5 linked regions of the Tolumonas auensis DSM 9187 genome follow. The protein of the gene in region 1 interacts with the protein of each later gene in a pairwise test. Links are inferred from orthologs where the notes say so. Each region holds a gene or a part of one and is shown on either strand. Other genes may lie near its edges. The genes, in order: groL, ulaR, aceE, malE and grpE.

What was found.
Region 2: the proteins of groL (region 1) and ulaR interact in binary tests that used the Escherichia coli proteins (3 or more experiments, as listed by UniProt). The link is inferred for Tolumonas auensis DSM 9187 from one-to-one orthologs.
Region 3: the proteins of groL (region 1) and aceE interact in binary tests that used the Escherichia coli proteins (3 or more experiments, as listed by UniProt). The link is inferred for Tolumonas auensis DSM 9187 from one-to-one orthologs.
Region 4: the proteins of groL (region 1) and malE interact in binary tests that used the Escherichia coli proteins (3 or more experiments, as listed by UniProt). The link is inferred for Tolumonas auensis DSM 9187 from one-to-one orthologs.
Region 5: the proteins of groL (region 1) and grpE interact in binary tests that used the Escherichia coli proteins (3 or more experiments, as listed by UniProt). The link is inferred for Tolumonas auensis DSM 9187 from one-to-one orthologs.

What each region holds. Positions count from the first base shown.
Region 1 is NC_012691.1:3,092,019-3,095,990, reverse strand. Bases 1,055-3,972 are described here. They hold groL (chaperonin GroEL), read left to right. Parts: upstream 1,055-1,653; coding sequence 1,654-3,291; downstream 3,292-3,972. Other genes in these bases: TOLA_RS14415 (DNA-deoxyinosine glycosylase), read left to right, coding at 3,363-3,866; TOLA_RS14425 (co-chaperone GroES), read left to right, coding at 1,320-1,613; TOLA_RS14430 (FxsA family protein), read left to right, coding at 1,055-1,180. In the rest of the region: protein-disulfide reductase DsbD, read right to left, coding at 1-175; divalent-cation tolerance protein CutA, read right to left, coding at 172-492; more of TOLA_RS14430, read left to right, coding at 668-1,054.
Region 2 is NC_012691.1:3,351,903-3,355,893, reverse strand. The notes cover bases 731-3,667. They hold ulaR (HTH-type transcriptional regulator UlaR), read left to right. Parts: upstream 731-1,789; coding sequence 1,790-2,545; downstream 2,546-3,667. Other genes in these bases: TOLA_RS15715 (GlxA family transcriptional regulator), read right to left, coding at 2,667-3,629; TOLA_RS15725 (L-ribulose-5-phosphate 3-epimerase), read left to right, coding at 827-1,699; TOLA_RS15730 (Cof-type HAD-IIB family hydrolase), read left to right, coding at 731-810. Outside these bases: more of TOLA_RS15730, read left to right, coding at 1-730; TOLA_RS15710 (MBL fold metallo-hydrolase), read right to left, coding at 3,713-3,991. UniProt on the Escherichia coli protein: Represses ulaG and the ulaABCDEF operon. Two ulaR binding sites have been identified in each promoter.
Region 3 is NC_012691.1:2,812,630-2,816,918, forward strand. What follows is about bases 596-3,830. They hold aceE (pyruvate dehydrogenase (acetyl-transferring), homodimeric type), read right to left. Parts: upstream 3,469-3,830; coding sequence 796-3,468; downstream 596-795. Other genes in these bases: aceF (pyruvate dehydrogenase complex dihydrolipoyllysine-residue acetyltransferase), read right to left, coding at 596-784; pdhR (pyruvate dehydrogenase complex transcriptional repressor PdhR), read right to left, coding at 3,511-3,830. Also shown: more of aceF, read right to left, coding at 1-595; more of pdhR, read right to left, coding at 3,831-4,269. UniProt on the Escherichia coli protein: Component of the pyruvate dehydrogenase (PDH) complex, that catalyzes the overall conversion of pyruvate to acetyl-CoA and CO(2).
Region 4 is NC_012691.1:45,306-49,148, forward strand. Bases 479-3,267 are described here. They hold malE (maltose/maltodextrin ABC transporter substrate-binding protein MalE), read left to right. Parts: upstream 479-1,176; coding sequence 1,177-2,358; downstream 2,359-3,267. Other genes in these bases: malK (maltose/maltodextrin ABC transporter ATP-binding protein MalK), read right to left, coding at 479-706; malF (maltose ABC transporter permease MalF), read left to right, coding at 2,428-3,267. Also shown: more of malK, read right to left, coding at 1-478; more of malF, read left to right, coding at 3,268-3,843. UniProt on the Escherichia coli protein: Part of the ABC transporter complex MalEFGK involved in maltose/maltodextrin import. Binds maltose and higher maltodextrins such as maltotriose.
Region 5 is NC_012691.1:2,477,100-2,481,091, reverse strand. Bases 1,055-3,992 are described here. They hold grpE (nucleotide exchange factor GrpE), read left to right. Parts: upstream 1,055-2,195; coding sequence 2,196-2,789; downstream 2,790-3,992. Other genes in these bases: dnaK (molecular chaperone DnaK), read left to right, coding at 2,935-3,992; nadK (NAD(+) kinase), read right to left, coding at 1,165-2,049; recN (DNA repair protein RecN), read right to left, coding at 1,055-1,074. Also shown: more of recN, read right to left, coding at 1-1,054. UniProt on the Escherichia coli protein: Participates actively in the response to hyperosmotic and heat shock by preventing the aggregation of stress-denatured proteins, in association with DnaK and GrpE. It is the nucleotide exchange factor for DnaK and may function as a thermosensor.

The sequences.
Region 1 (3,972 bases):
TGATTTGCAGCTGATTGTCCGTTTGCTGTGTCGTCACGACAAACGCCTGATCTGCCGGTAAGAACTGCGGTTTCGCAGCCGGGATCAATTGCTGCAACAAAGCCTCATTCGCTTTCAGCGGCAGCATAAACAGCAGAAAAAAACAGCTGCAAATGAGGTACAGATAGCGTGTCATGGTGTGGTTTGTTCCTGAAGCCATTGCAGATAGGCCGGACTTCCGTTTAATACGGGCATGGCCAGTATTTCCGGCACCTCATAGGGGTGCAATGTCTGTATTCGTTGCTGCAGAACGCCAAACAGAGTGCGGCGGCTTTTAATGACCAGCAGCACTTCCTGGCTTTCTTCCATCTTGCCTTGCCAGCAATAAAGCGATGTCACCTGAGGAATGAGATTAACGCAGGCTGCCAGTTTTTCATTCAGCAACGTCTGCGCCAGTGCACGGGCACAGGTATTATCAGGGCAGGTGCATAATACGACGATAGCATCACTCATGGGCGCTCACCGGCTAATGGATCTTCTTACTCTAATTATGCAGTCTGTCGCAAAATTCGACCACTAAAGATCATCACTATGATCGATGAAACCTTGAATCAGCGGCTCTGCATCCCCATCTGGTGATTTATACGTCAGTTTGTCGGCGTAACTTTATTTGGCCTGAGAGGTGCCTGTGGCAAAAATTGCATTTGGTTTTTTCCTGCTGTTCTTTCTGGAGCTGTGGGTCATCATTAAAGTTGGGTCGGTCATCGGCGCCTTTATGGTGATCCTGCTGATGATCCTGGCGGCGGGTTATGGGGTTTCACTGGTTCGTTCCCAGGGGTTGCGGACCATGATGACGATGCAGCAGCAACTGGCACAGGGCATTGCTCCTGCGGCAACGATGCTGGAAGGCGTTGCGCTGCTGTTCGCCGGTATACTGTTTATGTTTCCCGGTTTTCTGACCGATATTGTGGCGTTATTCCTGCTGCAACCGTTTGTCCGTCACTGGCTGGCCCGCAAGCTCACCAGCAGCCCGCGCTGGCAGGTTTATGGTGTGCATACCACGGTGGAAAGCGAAGCGCAGCATGTCGAGCCGGACAGCGAAGAGGTTTTCAACGAGAAAATCAAACCGGCACCACGTCAGGGAACGACCATTGATGGCGAGTACGAACGTAAAGATAAAGATGACGATACACATCAGTAAGACGTGTACTTAACCAAATTTTTTCTGCTGCGCCCTTGAAGCGCAGGAATATGCCCCCAGATCGGGGATTGTATTTGAATTCAGTTTCGGCCGCAGAAGGCCGTATTCATAGAAACAACACTCAGTAGGAGAGTTATCAATGAAAATTCGCCCATTGCATGATCGCGTGATCATCAAACGTACCGAAGTTGAAGCTAAGTCTGCAGGCGGCATCGTGCTGACTGGTTCTGCTGCTCAGAAATCCACTCGTGGTGAAGTTCTGGCAGTCGGCACGGGTCGAATCCTGGATAACGGCGAAGTGAAAGCGCTGGCTGTCAAAGTAGGCGATAAAGTGATTTTCAACGAAGGTTACGGCGTGAAAACCGAGAAGCTGGATGGTCAGGAAGTTTTGATCCTGTCTGAAACTGACATCCTGGCAATTGTTGAAGAATAATTTTTATCACCCCCCAATTTGAGCTAAAGGAATTTTAGAAATGGCAGCTAAAGACGTTAAATTTGGTAGCGACGCCCGTATCAAAATGCTGGAAGGTGTCAACGTTCTGGCGAACGCGGTAAAGGTAACACTGGGCCCGAAAGGCCGTAACGTAGTGCTGGATAAATCATTCGGCGCACCAACCATCACCAAAGACGGTGTTTCTGTAGCGAAAGAAATTGAACTGGAAGACAAATTCCAGAACATGGGCGCTCAGATGGTGAAAGAAGTAGCTTCCCAGGCGAATGACGCGGCGGGTGACGGAACTACTACTGCTACTGTACTGGCTCAGTCAATCATCACCGAAGGTCTGAAAGCCGTTGCTGCTGGCATGAACCCGATGGATCTGAAACGTGGTATCGACAAAGCGGTTCTTGCTGCAGTTGAAGAACTGAAAACCCTATCTGTGCCATGTGCTGACACCAAAGCAATTGCTCAGGTAGGTACTATCTCTGCAAACTCTGATGAAAACGTGGGCAAACTGATCGCAGAAGCGATGGATAAAGTAGGCCGTGACGGTGTTATCACTGTTGAAGATGGTCAGGGTCTGCAAGACGAGCTGGCTGTCGTTGAAGGTATGCAGTTCGATCGCGGTTACCTGTCTCCGTACTTCATCAACAAACAAGACACTGCTTCTGTAGAACTGGACGATCCGTTCATTCTGCTGGTAGACAAGAAAGTGTCTAACATCCGCGAAATGCTGTCAGTGCTGGAAGGCGTTGCGAAAGCAGGCAAACCACTGGTTATCATCGCCGAAGACGTAGAAGGCGAAGCGCTGGCAACGCTGGTTGTTAACACCATGCGTGGCATCGTGAAAGTGGCTGCTGTTAAAGCGCCAGGCTTCGGTGACCGCCGTAAAGCCATGCTGCAGGATATCGCGATTCTGACTGCCGGTACTGTTATCTCTGAAGAGATCGGTATGGAGCTGGAAAAAGCGACTCTGGAAGAATTGGGCCGTGCCAAACGCATCGTGATCACTAAAGAAAACACCACCATTATTGACGGTGTAGGTGAAGCAGCAACTATCGAAGCGCGTATTGCTCAGATCCGTCAGCAGATCGAAGAGTCTTCTTCTGACTATGACAAAGAAAAACTGCAGGAACGTGTTGCTAAACTGGCTGGCGGTGTTGCAGTTATCAAAGTCGGTGCAACCACCGAAGTTGAAATGAAAGAGAAAAAAGCCCGCGTTGAAGATGCCCTGCACGCAACCCGTGCTGCGGTAGAAGAGGGTGTGGTTGCTGGTGGTGGTGTGGCGCTGGTTCGTGCTGCAGCTAAACTGGCTGACCTGAAAGGTGACAACGAAGATCAGACCGTTGGTATCCGTGTTGCCCTGCGCGCTATGGAATCACCACTGCGTCAGATCGTAGACAACGCCGGTGAAGAGCCATCAGTGGTTGCAAACCGTGTTCGTGAAGGTGAAGGTAACTTCGGTTACAACGCCGCGACCGAAGTTTACGGCGACATGCTGGAAATGGGTATTCTGGATCCAACCAAGGTAACCCGTCTGGCACTGCAATTCGCTGCTTCTGTGGCTGGTCTGATGATCACCACCGAATGTATGATCACAGACGCACCGAAGAAAGATGCACCAGCTATGCCTGATATGGGCGGCATGGGTGGCATGGGCGGCATGATGTAATTCATCGCAACTCAAAGTGCATACTTAAAGGCCGGAGCGATCCGGCCTTTTGCTTTTCAGGAAACAGCAGCATGACGTTACTTTATAGCTTTGCACCGATTGCGGATGAAAATGCCCGGATACTGATCCTCGGCAGTATGCCGGGACAAGCGTCGCTGGATGCCGGCCAGTATTACGCGCATAAACGTAATCTGTTCTGGCCTGTCATGGCCGAGCTGTTGCAGTTTGATCCGTCAGCCGGTTATGAAGAGCGAACCGCGGCGTTACGTGCGGCGGGGATTGCGCTCTGGGATGTGCTGCAATCCTGTAAACGCGAGGGGAGTCTGGATGCCAACATTGAGCATGCCACTCTGACGGTAAACAATTTTGCGGAATTTTTCCGCCAGCACAGACAGATCCGTCATGTGTTTTTTAACGGCGAAAAAGCAGCTTCCTGTTTTCACCGGTATGTTGCCAAAGCTGATTATCCTGCCGATCTGATCTGCCAGCGTCTGCCTTCCACCAGTCCGGCCAACGCCTCCCAGTCGCTTGCCTTCAAGTTGCAGGCATGGCAGCGGATCATGGATGTGAAATAACAAAGCTCTCTCTGCAGGCCGTTCATTAATCCATCTGCTATCTTTGTATAGATCTATTCCTGCCTTTTCTGTGTTGTATTCAGTGTTTTCTGAAGCTGAAAACAGG
Region 2 (3,991 bases), 260 kb from region 1 along the record:
CTAGCGCTGGATTTGGATGGCACTACGCTGACCAGCGATTATCAGATTTTACCTGCGGTGCGCGACGCCATCCGTCGCTTGCCATCGCAAGTGATGGTGCTGCTGGTCACCGGTCGTCACCATACCGCCGCCCGCCCTTATCATCACGAATTAGGGCTGACCACGCCGGTAATCAGCTGTAACGGCACTTATATCTATGATTATCAAACTAATTCTGTCCTGACTGAAAATGCTATTCCGCACGACACCGCCCGGCAATTCCTGCAACTGGCACAACAGCATGAGCTAAATCTGGTGATGTATGTGACGGATCGCATGGCGCTGTCGGCCTCAAATCCGATTGCCTATATGTCAGTTCTGGAACGCTGGTCGGAGACCTTTCCGGCGACTATTCGTCCGGCGATTGCGCGCGTCTCTTCCTTCGAAGAGGAACTGGCGAACAGCGAGTATGTCTGGAAGTTTGTCGCGGAAGGCGACATCGAACGGATCACCGCCTTTGCTCAGCTGGACTGGGTGCAGGCGAATTTCACCGGTGAACAATCGTGGGTCAACCGTATCGATTTTTCCCGCCGTGGCAATACCAAAGGTGCCCGCCTGAGTGAGTTTCTCGCACAGCATCAAATTGACCCGGCACAGGTGATCGCGATCGGTGACAACCATAACGACATTTCCATGCTCAGGATGGCCGGTCTCGGCGTTGCCATGGCGAATGCCGAGGATGAAGTCAAAGCCGTCGCTGACCGCATCACCCAAGAAAGCAACAACGGACAGGGCATTCTGGATGTGTTGCAGGAATATTTTGGCGTCTAACTGATGGAGTCCCGCCATGCACAATTTTGATAAACCATTCCGTCTGGGCCTGTACGAAAAAGCATTGCCGAACAGCCTGGACTGGGAAGAAAAAATCCTGATGGCAAAGGAGCTTGGCTTTGATTTTATTGAAATTTCAGTCGACGAATCCGATGAGCGTTTGCAACGTTTAGACTGGAGTGATGACGAAATCTATCGCCTGCGCCATCTGTGCGAAAAATACGGTCTGCCGTTGCAATCCATGTGTCTGAGCGCACACCGCCGCTTTCCTTTTGGCTCAGAAGATCCGGCTATTCGTCAGCAGGCGCATGACATCATGGAAAAGGCCATTAATCTGGCATACAAGCTCGGTATCCGCTGCATTCAGCTCGCCGGTTACGATGTGTATTACGAGCCGCAAAGCCCGGCCACGCATCTGCGTTTTATCGAAGGGATGAAAACGGCCACCAAGATGGCGGAACGGGCCGGCGTCATGCTCGGTGTGGAAATTATGGATACCCCGTATCTGAATTCCCTGAGCAAATTCGAGGTGCTGAAAAAAGCGATCCCATCGCCTTATTTCATGGCCTATCCGGATGTCGGCAACATCACCGGCTGGAATTACGACACCTGTACTGAACTCAAACTCAGCAGCGAACACATCGTGCAAATTCACCTGAAAGATACCCGTAAAGTATCGTCTGACTGTAAAGGGCAGTTCCGGGATCTGGTTATCGGGGAAGGTCAGGTCGATTTCCCTGCCATTTTCCGCACCTTAGCTGAAATGCAATATAACGGTCCGATGGTGCTGGAAATGTGGGCACAGGATGAACACTGGGTGAACAATCTTCGCCTGGCAAAATCCCGTTTAGAAAGCATGAGTCAGGAAGCTGGCATGGCATTGGCGTGATCTGTGTCGCGCCTTTAGATGATGATATTTATTATCAACATGAGTATGATGTAATCATAATACTCATTAGTAATCATAAGTGAGCAGGCTATGACAGAAGCACAACGACATAATGCAATTATTGAGCTTCTTCAACAGAAGCGGCATATGACGGTCGCAGGACTGATCCAGGCCTTTGATATTTCTCCGGCAACGGCACGGCGCGATATCAATAAGCTCAATGAGTCCGGTCAATTGCGCAAGGTACGCAACGGGGCTGAGGCAGTCTCGGTGGCTAAAAATCACTGGTCGCCGATGGACAGCGAACAGAGTGTTAATCACGATGAGAAAACCCGGATTGCCATCGCCGCCGCAAAACTGTGCCAGCCCGGTCAGAGCATTGTCATTAACTGTGGTTCGACCGCATTTCTGCTTGGTCAGCATCTCTGCGGTATGGATGTGCAGGTGATTACCAACTATTTCCCGCTGGCCAGTTACCTGATTGAGCATCAGCATGAGAAGGTGCTGATTATTGGCGGTCAGTATCACCGCGATCAATCCATCATGCTGGGTCCGCAGGATGAGCTTTCCGGTATCTATACCGGCGACTGGATGTTTACCAGTGGTAAAGGCCTGACCGAAGATGGCCTGTATAAAATTGATATGCTGACGGCAATGGCGGAACAGAAGATGCTCGCTAATGTCGGTAAGCTGGTGGCATTAGTGGACAGCAGCAAGATTGGTCAGCGCGGCGGCGTGCTGTTCAGTAAAGCCGAACAGATGGATTACATCATCACCGGAAAGAATGCCGATCCGAAAGTGCTGGATGCCCTGCGCGCCAAAGGCTGCGAGATTATTCTGGTTTAATGCGCCGCGTCTCTTCATCTTCCCGCCAAATCTGACGGCTGTTTTTCATGGCAGCCGTTGGTTACATCAAGCTGTACCGGGCCCCGCATCGCAGTGTTTCTGCCGTACAGGCTTTATCGCTTTACGAAATTTTTTGAGAAAAGGTACGTCGATATTCGGATGGCGGCATTCCAAGCTGATGATTAAACTGCTGACGAAATGATAAGGGCGTACCAAATCCCGCATCATAGGCTATCTGCTCAATCGACAGATCGGTCGTTTCAAGTAACGCTTGAGCCCTCACAACACGCGCTGAATTGAGCCATTGAGTTACTGTTGTTCCTGTCGTTTCCTTGAAACGTCTGGTGAACGTTCTTCGACTCATATTTGCCACTTCCGCTAACAAGTCGAGTGATAAATTTTCAGATAAATTCTGACGAGCCCATTCCAAGACGTTGACGAGACGATCTCCGGTAGGTAACTGTGGAATAGGGCGTTCGATGTACTGTACTTGTCCGCCACTCCGGTGTGGCGGTGTCACCAGCAATCTGGCGATGCGGTTCGACACTTCTGCACCGTGTCGTTGTCTGACCAAATGTAAACAGCAATCGATCGCCGCAACAGTCCCGGCAGAAGTGATGATGTTCCCATCATCAACATAAAGTACATCAGGGCGAAAATGTGATAGTGGAAATCGCTGTGCAAAAATATCACGCGCCATCCAATGCGTTGTCGCCTCCCGGCCATCAAGCAGCCCGGCATCGCCGAGTACAAAGGCGCCAAGGCATAGCCCAACAATTAAGATCCCTTTTGCATGCGCTTTTTTTAATGCATCGATAATCTCAATGGGTGCTGGAGTATTCGGGTCGGGCCAGGCGGGAATAATAATGACATCCGCATCATCCATGGCATCAAGGCCATGGTTAACCTCAATGACAATGCCCTGATCACTACAGAGCCGCCCCGGATTTTGTGCACAGTATCGAACATCATAGGCCGGAAAGTCTGACGGTTTATAGACAACACCAAAGGCCATCGCAGGAATGGAAAGCTGAAAGAGGCTGACTCCTTCAAAGGCCAAAATGACGACACGAATTGCTGGCATTCAATTTATCCAATCACAGTTAGCGATTTCGCTACAGGCAAAATTTATCACAGCAAAAAGCCACCGCGAAGGTGGCTCATTGATTAGAATTTCAGAATTTCACCATCTTGAGGGATCGCGACATGGCTGTCGATCCGATTTGCATCCACAAATTGCTTCAACTCTTTACGCGACAGACTCATGTGATTGATGGCATCCATATGTACTGCAACCACCTTCGATTTTGGCATCAGCTTTGACGTTTTCAGAACATCGTTTTTACCCATGATAATTGAATTATCAAATCCGGAAATTCGGGCATATCCGGCATTCAGCACAATGATTTCTGGCTTGAATTGCTCCAGTGCCTGATCCACTTCAGG
Region 3 (4,289 bases), 280 kb from region 1 along the record:
CCACCGCAATTTTCAGTGATTTAACCACACCGGCAAACGGTGCAGGCACTTCCATAGAAGCCTTGTCGCCTTCCACGGTGATCAGAGACTGATCAGCTTCAACGGCATCGCCGACTTTAACCAGAATTTCGGTTACGGCAACTTCGTCACCACCGATATCCGGTACGTTAACTTCTTTCACCGCAGCAACCGCAGGGGCTGCCGCAACAGGAGCCGGAGCAGCAGCAACTGGTGCAGCTGCAGGCGCAGCGCCCGCCACTTCGAATACCATGATCAGGGAACCGGTAGACACTTTGTCACCCGTTGCCACTTTGATCTCTTTCACTACACCAGCGAATGGTGCAGGTACTTCCATAGAGGCTTTGTCGCCTTCTACAGTCAGCAGAGACTGATCCGCTTCAACGGTATCGCCCACTTTGACCATGATTTCGGTTACAGCAACTTCGTCACCACCGATATCCGGTACGTTCACGTCTTGCAGTGCTGCAGCCGCAGGAGCTGCAACAGGGGCTGGCGCGGCAGCGGCCGGAGCTGGTGCAGCAACTGCCGCACCTTCCGCTTCGAATACCATGATCAGGGAACCGGTAGAAACCTTGTCACCTAATGCAATCTTGATCTCTTTAACGATACCGGCTTCAGGAGCAGGTACTTCCATAGAGGCTTTGTCGCCTTCCACGGTCAGCAGTGACTGGTCAGCTTCAACCTTGTCACCCACTTTAACCAGAATTTCAGTAACGGCTACTTCATCACCGCCGATATCCGGAACGAAAATGTCTTTAGACATGAAATTTCCCCTTATGCGTACAGCGGGTTGATCTTGTCAGCGTCGATACCGAATTTGGCAATTGCCTGAGCAACTACTTTCTTATCAACGGTGCCTTGTTTCGCCAGTTCAGTCAGTGCAGCGACAACGATATAACCTTCGTTCACTTCGAAGTGACGACGCAGGTTTTCGCGGCTGTCTGAACGACCGAAACCGTCAGTACCCAGTACACGATAGCTTTCTGCAGGAACAAAATGACGAACCTGATCCGCGTATGACTTCATGTAGTCGGTCGCAGCGATTGCAGGTGCAGTTCCCAGAACCTGAGCAATATAAGGAACTTTCTGCTCAGCTTCCGGATGCAGCATGTTGTAACGATCTGCATCCTGACCATCGCGGGCCAGTTCGTTGAAGCTGGTTACGCTGTACACATCAGAACCGATACCGTATTCATCAGCCAGGATCTTACCGGCACGACGTACGTAGTTCAGAATAGAACCACAGCCCATCAGCTGAACCTGGCCTTTCGCGCCTGCGTTAGATTCCAGTTTGTAGATACCTTTACGGATACCTTCTTCAACACCGGCTGGCATTGCAGGGTGATGGTAGTTTTCGTTCAGTGTAGTGATGTAGTAGTAGATATTTTCCGGATTGTCACCGTACATACGACGCAGACCGTCCTGAATAATGACCGCTACTTCATACACGAATGATGGATCGTAGCTGACGCAGTTCGGAATAGTGCTGGCCAGAATATGGCTGTGACCATCTTCGTGCTGCAGACCTTCACCGTTCAGTGTTGTACGGCCGGAAGTACCACCCACCAGGAAGCCACGAGCCTGCTGGTCACCAGCGGCCCATGCCAGGTCGCCGATACGCTGGAAGCCGAACATTGAGTAGTAAACGTAGAACGGGATCATCGGGCAGTCGTTGGTGCTGTAAGAAGTTGCAGCAGCCAGCCATGATGACATCGCGCCCAGTTCGTTAATACCGTCCTGAATAACCTGACCTTTCTGGTCTTCTTTGTAGTACGCCACAAGTTCTTTATCTTGCGGGGTGTACTGCTGACCATGCGGGCTGTAGATACCGATCTGACGGAACAGACCTTCCATACCGAAGGTACGGGCTTCGTCTGCCAGGATCGGAACGATACGCTGACCAACAGATTTGTCTTTCAACAGCACGTTTAAGCTACGCACAAACGCCATAGTGGTAGACACTTCACGGGTCTGTTCACTCAGCAACGCATCAAATGCTGACAGCTCAGGAATATCCAGTTTTACGGAAGTCTGTGGCAGACGAGTTGGCAGATAGCCTTTCAATGCCTGACGACGTTCGTGCAGGTATTTATACTCTTCTGAACCTTCTTTGATTTCCAGATATGGCAGATCTTCGATCTGTTCATCTTTAACCGGGACAAAGAAACGATCACGCATGTGACGGACTGAATCCAGATCCATCTTCTTAACCTGATGCGCGATGTTTTTCGCTTCAGCTGCGTCACCCATGCCGTAACCCTTGATGGTTTTCGCCAGGATCACAGTTGGTTTGTCTTTCGCAGCAGAAGCCTGTTGGAAGGCAGCGAACAGTTTACGCGGGTCATGACCACCACGTTTCAGAGCAAAGATCTGCTCGTCAGTCCAGTCGGCAACCAGTGCGGCAGTTTCAGGGTATTTTCCGAAGAAGTGTTTACGGACATAAGCACCATCTTTGGATTTGAAAGTCTGATAGTCACCATCCAGCGTTTCGTTCATCAGCTGGATCAGCTTGCCGGAAGTGTCTTTCTGCAGCAGCGCATCCCAACCGGTGCCCCACAGAACTTTGATCACATCCCAGCCTGCGCCACCAAACACGCCTTCCAGCTCATTGATAACTTTACCGTTACCAATAACCGGACCATCCAGACGCTGCAGGTTACAGTTGATAACAAAGATCAGGTTATCCAGTTTTTCGCGCACAGCGATTGTGATAGCGCCTTTAGATTCCGGCTCATCCATCTCACCGTCACCCAGGAAGGCATACACTTTCTGTTCTGAACAATCTTTGATACCACGGTTGGTCAGATATTTCAGGAAACGAGCCTGATAGATCGCACCTACCGGGCCTAAACCCATAGATACAGTCGGGAACTGCCAGAATTCCGGCATCAGTTTAGGATGCGGATAAGATGACAGACCTTTGCCGTCCACTTCCTGACGGAAGCTGTCCAGTTGCTCTGCGGTCAGACGACCTTCAGCAAAAGCACGGGCATAAATACCGGGGGAAATATGACCCTGGAAGTAAACCAGGTCGCCACCGTCTTTCTCGTTACGCGCACGGAAGAAATGGTTGAAGCACACATCGTAAATCGTGGCGGATGAGGCAAAAGACGACATGTGTCCGCCCAGATCCAAGCCTTTCTTCGATGCACGCAATACGATCATTACTGCGTTCCAGCGGATGATAGCGCGGATACGTTGTTCCAGTTCCAGTTTACCCGGATAGGCTGGTTGATCGCTGGTTGCGATGGTATTGATATAATCAGTCAGCACATTACCACCAGTGCCTGTACCCGCAGATAAACCTGCTTTGCTGGCAGCTGATGATAATTGATCCAGAATGTACTGGGCACGTTCCGGACCTTCCTCCCGCAGCAGTGATTCCAGAGCAGTTAACCACTCGTGAGTTTCTACTGGGTCCACATCATGTTTAAGGAGTTCAGACATGGCTGTTTCCTGTGTTTGTTGACGGCATGTTGTTTGGTAAGGCTAACGCTGATGGATCTGCCGCGAGGGGCGTTGTGCACGCTCATCCTCTCGCTGTATATCCAGCAGGGTATCCTCGATAAAAGCCAGATGCTCATGGCAAGCATCTCTGGCCTGTTCTGGATGGCCAGCCAGGATCGCCGCAATCAGGTCTGACCTGTGACGACGGATCCGGTTAACCACCCCCGGACGCTGATTCAGTACTTCCAGATTGCCGAGAATGTTACGTTCCAGTAACTCCCGGATGGCACGCATCAGGTGCAACAGCACCACGTTGTGCGACGCTTCAGTCATGGCGAGATAGAAGGCAGACACAGCTTTGGCCTCTACGGCAACGTTACCGCTGGTCTGGGCTGCTTCGATATCATTCTGCAGCTCGCGCATGTGAGCAAAATCAGTTTCATTGCTGCGAAGAGCGGCGTAATAGGCCGCAACCCCTTCAAGAACATGACGGAATTCAAGCAGATCGAATTGTGAACCGGGATGATTAGCCAGTAATTCAAAGAAAGGGTCTGACAATCCGCGGTTCAGTTCGCTTTTGACATACGTGCCACCGCCCTGACGACGGTACAGCAAACCGCGCGCTTCCAGGCGCTGGATCGCTTCGCGCAACGATGGACGTGAAACACCGAACTGCACAGCCAATTCGCGCTCCGGCAGCAGCTTTTGACCAGGCTGCAGGGTGCCATCGACAATCATCTGTTCCAGTTCGGCAACGATGCTGTCTGAGAGTTTTGGCTGGGTTGGTTTGTATTCAGTCATGTGATATTTGTTAACTTGGT
Region 4 (3,843 bases), 3.0 Mb from region 1 along the record:
AGCCGATGAAACCGGCGACAAAACGGTTGGCTGGATAGTGATAGAGTTCGAGTGGTTTACCGACCTGGGCGATGCTGCCGCCTTCCAGCACCACGATTTTGTCGGCCAGCGTCATCGCTTCGACCTGATCGTGGGTGACGTAAATCATGGTGCTGCGCAGACGCTTGTGCAGACGGGCGATTTCGATACGCATCTGCACGCGCAGACCGGCATCGAGGTTGGACAGTGGTTCATCCAGCAGGAACACCTGCGGTTCCGCCACCAGCGTCCGGCCGATGGCGACGCGCTGGCGCTGGCCGCCGGAGAGGGCTTTCGGTTTACGTTCCAGAAGGTGCGCCAGTTGCAGCACTTCCGATGCATGATTTACCCGCTGCTGGATCTGTGGTTTACCGGCGCCGGCCAGTTTCAGGCCAAACGACATGTTGTCGGCCACGGAGAGATGCGGGTAGAGCGCATAGGACTGGAACACCATGCCGACACCGCGCTCCGCGGGGGGCACGTCATTCATGCGGCGTTCACCGATCATCAAATCCCCGGCGGAAATGTCTTCCAGACCGGCAATCATGCGCAGCAGGGTTGACTTACCACAGCCGGACGGACCGACAAAGACCACAAACTCGCCGTTATTGATCTCCAGATTGATGTCTTTGGAAATCGCTACCTCGCCGTAGGTTTTGCATACATTACGCAGTGTCACGCCCGCCATGAGTTACTCCTTACCACCTGACTTGTTCCGTATTGCCTGTTGCAACCGGATTACTGACTGAGGTGCATAGTGCGGCGGGTTGGCGAGGACGAAATCATCCGCGGAGAATCTTTTTGAGGGGGATGAGGCGGGAGGAGGAGGCCGGATGAAAACCGGGAGGGTGAGGCCGGCGAAGCGAAATATTGTGAGGCTGACCGCAAAGCTGACATGAGAATTTGTTGCGCCAGCGCACAAAATCTACGGTTGTGTCGGTTGGGTCACACAAAACAGGGGGTGGGGCGTAGAGAGGAGGAGGATGCTGTACTAGCTACGCCATTGCAGACTGTGTACCGCTGCCGGAAGAGAAAGAGTCATCCCCTGTACTCTGCGACTGTAATTAGCACTCTTTTCCGCAACATTTATCCATGCGACATCTATTCATACGATATCTATTCATGTGAAGAGTTATGCCACTCAAGAAGGACGTGACAATGAAAAAGATAAAAAACCTGGCTCTGACCGCGTTAGCCGCGCTGGTGATTTCGGCTCCGGCGATGGCCAAGCTGCAGGAAGGAAAACTGGTTATCTGGATCAACGGCGACAAAGGTTACAACGGTCTGGCAGAAGTCGGTAAGAAATTTGAGCAGGACACCGGGGTACAGGTACTGGTGGAACATCCGGACAAGATGGAAGAGAAATACCCGCAGGTCGCGGCTTCCGGCGATGGTCCGGATATCGTGTTCTGGGCACATGACCGTTTTGGTGGCTATGCCCAGTCTGGTCTGCTGACCGAAGTTCATCCTTCCAAAGAGCTGCAGGATAAAATGTTCCCGTTCACCTGGGATGCAGTGCGTTTCAATGGCAAGCTGATTGGTTATCCGGTAGCAGTGGAAGCGTTGTCGCTGATTTATAACAAAGATCTGATCAAGACACCGCCAAAAAGCTGGGAAGACATTCCGGCTTTAGATAAAGAACTGCGCGCCAAAGGCAAGAGCGCCATTATGTGGAACCTGCAGGAGCCTTACTTCTCCTGGCCACTGCTGGCGGCGGCTGGTGGTTATGCATTCAAAACTACACCGGACGGCTATGACGCGAAAGATGTCGGTGTGAATAACGCCGGTGCACAGGCTGGTCTGCAGTTCATCGTCGATCTGGTGAAGAACAAACATATCTCGGCGGACGTCGATTACTCGATTGCTGATGCGGCGTTCAACAAAGGTGAAACCGCCATGACCATCAATGGCCCGTGGGCGTGGAGCAACTCGGACAAGAGCGGTATCAACTACGGTGTTGCGCAGTTGCCGACCTTCCAAGGCAAGCCATCGAAAGCATTTGTCGGGGTGCTGACTGCGGGTATCAACTCGGCCAGCCCGAACAAGGATCTGGCCGCGGAATTCCTCGAGAACTATCTGCTGACCGACGACGGTCTGGATAAAGTTAACAAAGACAAACCTTTAGGTGCGGTATCGCTGATGTCATTCCAGAAAAAACTGGAAGCCGACCCACGCATTGCGGCCACCATGGCTAACGCGAAGGCAGGTGAAATCATGCCGAACATTCCGCAGATGACCGCGTTCTGGTATGCCGAGAAAAACGCGATCGTCAATGCCACCGCTGGTCGTCAGCCAGTGAAAGAGGCATTGGATGAAGTAGCCAAGCAAATGACGAAGTAATTTCCGCTCGTCAAAAGTCGTAAAAGAGGGCGGGTCGCCGCCCTCAGTTGTAATCAGACGGAGTGCCTCATGCAGTTATCTGTTGCCCATACCACTCCGCCGCGCCTGCCACAGAATAAGAAGTGGTGGCGCAGCGCGATGTTTACCCGTTCGTTACTTGGCCTGGTGGCCGTGCTGAATGGCTATTTGATTGTGCAGATGTACGCGCAGCGCGAATATCTGTTTGCGATGCTGACACTGTTACTGGCCGGCACCGGGATCTACCTGTTTGCCAGCCGCAAAGCCTACTCGTGGCGCTATGTCTATCCGGGTCTGGTCGGCATGGGGCTGTTTGTGCTGTTCCCGCTGTTCTGCACCATTGGCATCGCGTTTACCAACTACAGTGCCGTGCATCAGCTGAGCTTTGAGCGTGCGCAGTCGGTGATACTGGATCGCCAGTTCCAGAGCGGTAATACGCTGAATTTTACCCTGCTGGGCAGTGATGGCCACTGGCAGCTGCAACTGCAGGACAGTGAAACCAATCAGACCCTGTTATCGGCACCGTTTGCGCTGGATAACCAGCCACAACGACTGAATATGGTGCCAAAAACGGCCGATACGGGGGCGACGAAAGCACCACTGAAAGTGATCACCCAAAACCGTCAGGCACTGGGTCAGCTGACTGCGGTGATGCCGGATGGCAGCGAACTGGTGATGAGTTCCCTGCGGCAGTTCTCGGCGATCAAACCACTGTATACCCTGCAGGAGGATGACCGTGGTCTGCGTAATAACCAGACCGGTGAACTGTATCAGCCGAATGACGAGATGGGCTTCTATCAGGCCGTTGATGCTAAAGGTGAATGGATTGCGGATACACGCATGAGCCCGGGTTATACCGTCACCATCGGCTGGGATAACTTCCTGCGCGTGTTACAGGATAAAGGCATCCAGCAGCCGTTCATCAAAATCTTTATCTGGACCGTGCTGTTTGCGGGTCTGACCGTCATGTTCACACTGGCCGTCGGCATGGTGCTGGCCTGTCTGGTGCAGTGGCAGCCACTGAAAGGCAAGGCAATGTATCGCTTGCTGCTGATCCTGCCGTATGCGGTGCCGGGCTTTATCTCCATCCTGATTTTCAAAGGGTTGTTTAACCAGAGCTTCGGTGAGATCAACATGCTGCTGGAGCAGATGTTTGGCCTGAAACCGGAATGGTTTACTAATCCGATGCTGGCGAAAGCGATGATCCTGATCGTCAACGTCTGGCTGGGCTACCCGTACATGATGATCCTCTGCATGGGGCTGTTAAAAGCCATTCCGGATGATCTGTATGAAGCCTCGGCACTGGATGGCGCGACCCCGCTGCAGAACTTTTTCCGTATCACGCTGCCGCTGCTGATCAAGCCGCTGACACCGTTGCTGATTGCCTGTTTCGCGTTCAACTTCAATAACTTCGTACTGATTCAGTTGTTGACCAACGGTGGCCCGAACATGCTGGGTACCAGTACG
Region 5 (3,992 bases), 610 kb from region 1 along the record:
AAGATATTCATCCCGGGCCTGTTGTAGTGCGGTAGCTAACTCCTGTAAACGTTCATCTGCCGCACCTAACTCCTGAAGTTCCTGACGTAATTGCCGATGTTTTTCTGCCAGTTCTTCAGGTTTGACATGATGCTTACGGGCTAACTCCATTGTCTTTGAAAGACGATTTTCGACTTCAATGAAGCGGGTAGGGTCAATATCGAGATTATCAAGATAACTGCGCAACTCATAATGACTTTCTTCAATCTGGATTTTTGCATCCTGCAGCATCTGAGCGACATTTTTCAGCAGCGGATCCATCTCCCCCAACTGCTCCAGTTTATCCAGAACATTTTGCATCAATGTACCAATCGTAATGTCGTCGCCATCATGCAGTAATTGCAGACAAAACTGACTGTCATGAAGCAGCGATTCGCTGTTTGCTAACCGGGTGTGTTCAACTTCAATTTCTGCAAATTCACCGGGACGCAGTGCAAATTCATCCAGCTCCTGAACCTGATATTCCAGAAGTTGTAAGCGTGACTGACGTTGTTCCTGAGCCTGACGCAAACGTTGGCGTTCCGCATGCAAACTACGCCAGCTTTGATAATGCTGACGGGTTGAGTCCAGTAATCCCTGATGGTTAGCATAAGCGTCCAGCACGGTCAGCTGATATTCAGATTTCAGTAATAACTGATGTGCATGCTGACCATGAATATTGATCAGCGTATTGCCCAGTTGTTTCAGCTGTGCCAGAGGAACCGGAGTGCCGTTGATATAAGCCCGGGAACGCCCTTCATTTGTGATAACCCGCCGCAGAATGCATTCATCCTGTGTGTCGAGTTCATTAGCGCGCAACCATTGCTGTGCGTTCAGATTTTTTTCGATATTAAAGCGGGCGATGACATCAGCTTTATCTGCGCCATGGCGCAGCATACCGGCATCTGCCCGTTCACCAAGACAAAGACCTAACGCATCAATGGCTATTGATTTTCCCGCACCAGTCTCTCCGGTGACGCAGGTCATGCCATCACGCAGATCCAGTTCCAGAAATCGGACAATCGCAAAGTTATGAATGGTGAGTTGTGTCAGCATACCGGGCAGACTCCACTGCAGATAAACTGACTTTGAGTATATACTGTATATAGATACAGTAAAGAGGGCAGTGAATAAATTTACTGTATATTAAAACAGTTGATTGCTCCAACCTAATTTAGTGCGTAATACATTGAAATAATCATAATCTTTAGGATGCAGCAAAGTTAGCTGGTGCGGTGCCCGGCGAATAATAATTTCATCTCCGGGATGAACTGAAAGTGTAACGTGACCATCACAGCTTACATGCAACTGCTCATCAGGATTATCAGGTGAAATAACCAGTTTAACCTGACGATGTGCATCAATTACGATCGGACGACAGCTCAGTGTATGTGGAAACATTGGTACCAGCGTCATAACATCCAGTTGTGGCATAAGGATCGGTCCACCCGCAGAAAGGGCATAAGCAGTTGATCCGGTTGGTGTTGATACAATCATGCCGTCAGCCCGCTGACTGAAAACAAAACTATCATCAATATAGACTGAATATTCAATCATATGGGCTATTTTGCCCGGGTGCAGTACAGCTTCGTTGAGTGCAGTATTTGATGATTTCGGTTCACCATGGCGATAGATGGTTGTCTCCAGTAAAAAACGATGTTCAGTCTGATAATCACCGGATAGCACCTGCTGTAATGACACTTCGAAATCATGCGGAGATAAATCAGTCAGAAACCCCAGATTACCGCGGTTAACACCAATCACCGGAACATCATAACGAGCCAAGACGCGGGCTGCGCCCAGCATATGGCCGTCGCCACCCACCACTATTGCCAGATCTGCATTTTTTCCAAGTTCCACTATATCCATGCAATGCTCAGCCGGACATGGTAATTGATGTGCCAGGCGGGTCTCAGTCAGGACGTTGTAGTTTTGCTCGCGCAGGAATTTATACAATGCATTGATGGTTTGATTAACATCATCATTGTTTGCTTTGCCGAGTAATGCCAGCGTACGAAAAGCCTGAGACATGAGTTCATTCCGGAAAATACTGTGGTTTCAGTATAACTCTTTTGCCTGTTGAACCAATAAATTACCTGCAGATGAAAAATAGCCTCTTGAAAATAACAATGGCATCCCCATATTTGTGCCATTACGTAACATTCAGGTAGTGAGAGATGACTAATCAGGAACAAGTTCAGGAACCCATCAATCAGGAAACTCAGACCGCGGACCAGCAAGAAACAGTGGCGATCGAAGGTGTAGCTATTGATTCCGCTTATGTTGTCGAGCTTGAACAGAAGCTGGAACAAGCCAGTAGCATTGCTGCGGAAGAAAAAGATCGCGCGCTGAGAACCGTTGCTGAAATGGAAAACCTGCGTCGCCGTACAGCATTAGACGTTGAAAAAGCACATAAGTTTGCCTTAGAGAAATTTGTAACTGAACTGCTTCCTGTTCTGGATAATCTGGAGCGCACAATCCAGGTTGCGGACAAACAAAATGACGCAGTAAAACCATTGCTGGAAGGTGTGGAACTGACACTAAAATCAATGGCTAACAGTGTTGCTAAATTCGGTGTTATCGCGCTTGACCCGCAGGGGCAGGCATTTGATCCGAATCAGCATCAGGCTATGAGCATGATTGAAAATGGCGATGTAGCGCCGAATACCGTTATTGCTGTAATGCAAAAAGGGTATGAATTGAATGGCCGGGTGATTCGTCCGGCCATGGTGATGGTTAGCAAAGCACCAGCAGCCAGCGCAGAAGTTTAATTTATTATTTCCCCTTGAATAGATGAGGGGATAACACCATATAACTGTCAACGCCGTTTGGTGGGTTAACTTGAAAATTGCGGTTCAGCCCCCACTTAATAAATAACGGTTTAAATGTAGTAAGAAATTCTGGAGACATATCAAAATGGGTAGAATCATCGGTATTGACTTGGGCACCACCAACTCATGCGTGGCTATTCTGGATGGTGACACGGCTCGTGTAATTGAAAATGCGGAAGGCGATCGTACAACTCCTTCCATCATTGCTTACACCGATGATGGTGAAATTCTGGTTGGTCAACCAGCAAAACGTCAGTCAATCACTAACCCGAAAAACACCCTGTACGCAATCAAGCGTTTGATTGGCCGTCGTTATGAAGACGAAGAAGTACAGCGTGACATTAAAATTATGCCATTCGACATCGTGCGTGCTGATAACGGCGATGCATGGGTAGACGTAAAAGGTCGCAAACTGGCTGCACCACAGATTTCAGCTGAAGTGCTGAAAAAAATGAAGAAAACAGCCGAAGATTTCCTGGGTGAGCCAGTCACTGAAGCAGTTATTACTGTTCCGGCTTACTTCAACGATGCGCAACGTCAGGCAACTAAAGATGCTGGTCGTATCGCGGGTCTGGACGTAAAACGTATCATCAACGAACCAACTGCAGCCGCTTTCGCTTACGGCGTAAACAAAGTGCAGGGCGAACGTAAAATCGCTGTTTATGACTTGGGCGGTGGTACATTCGATATTTCCATCATCGAAATTGATGAAATGGACGGTGAAAAAACCTTCGAAGTTCTGTCTACCAACGGTGACACCCACTTAGGTGGTGAAGACTTTGATAACCGCCTGATCAACTATCTGGTAGATGAATTCAAACGTGAGCAGGGCATCGATCTGCGTAAAGATCAGCTGGCACTGCAACGTCTGAAAGATTCTGCAGAAAAAGCAAAAATTGAACTGTCATCTGCTCAGCAGACCGAAGTAAACCTGCCGTATATCACCGCAGATGCTACTGGTCCTAAGCACATGAATATCAAAGTAACCCGTTCTAAACTGGAATCTCTGGTTGAAGATCTGGTTAAGAAAACTATCGAACCACTGAAAACAGCACTGAAAGATGCGGGTTTATCAGTCAGCCAGCTGGATGACATCATCCTGGTCGGTGGTCAGACTCGTATGCCGATGGTGCAAAAAGCGGT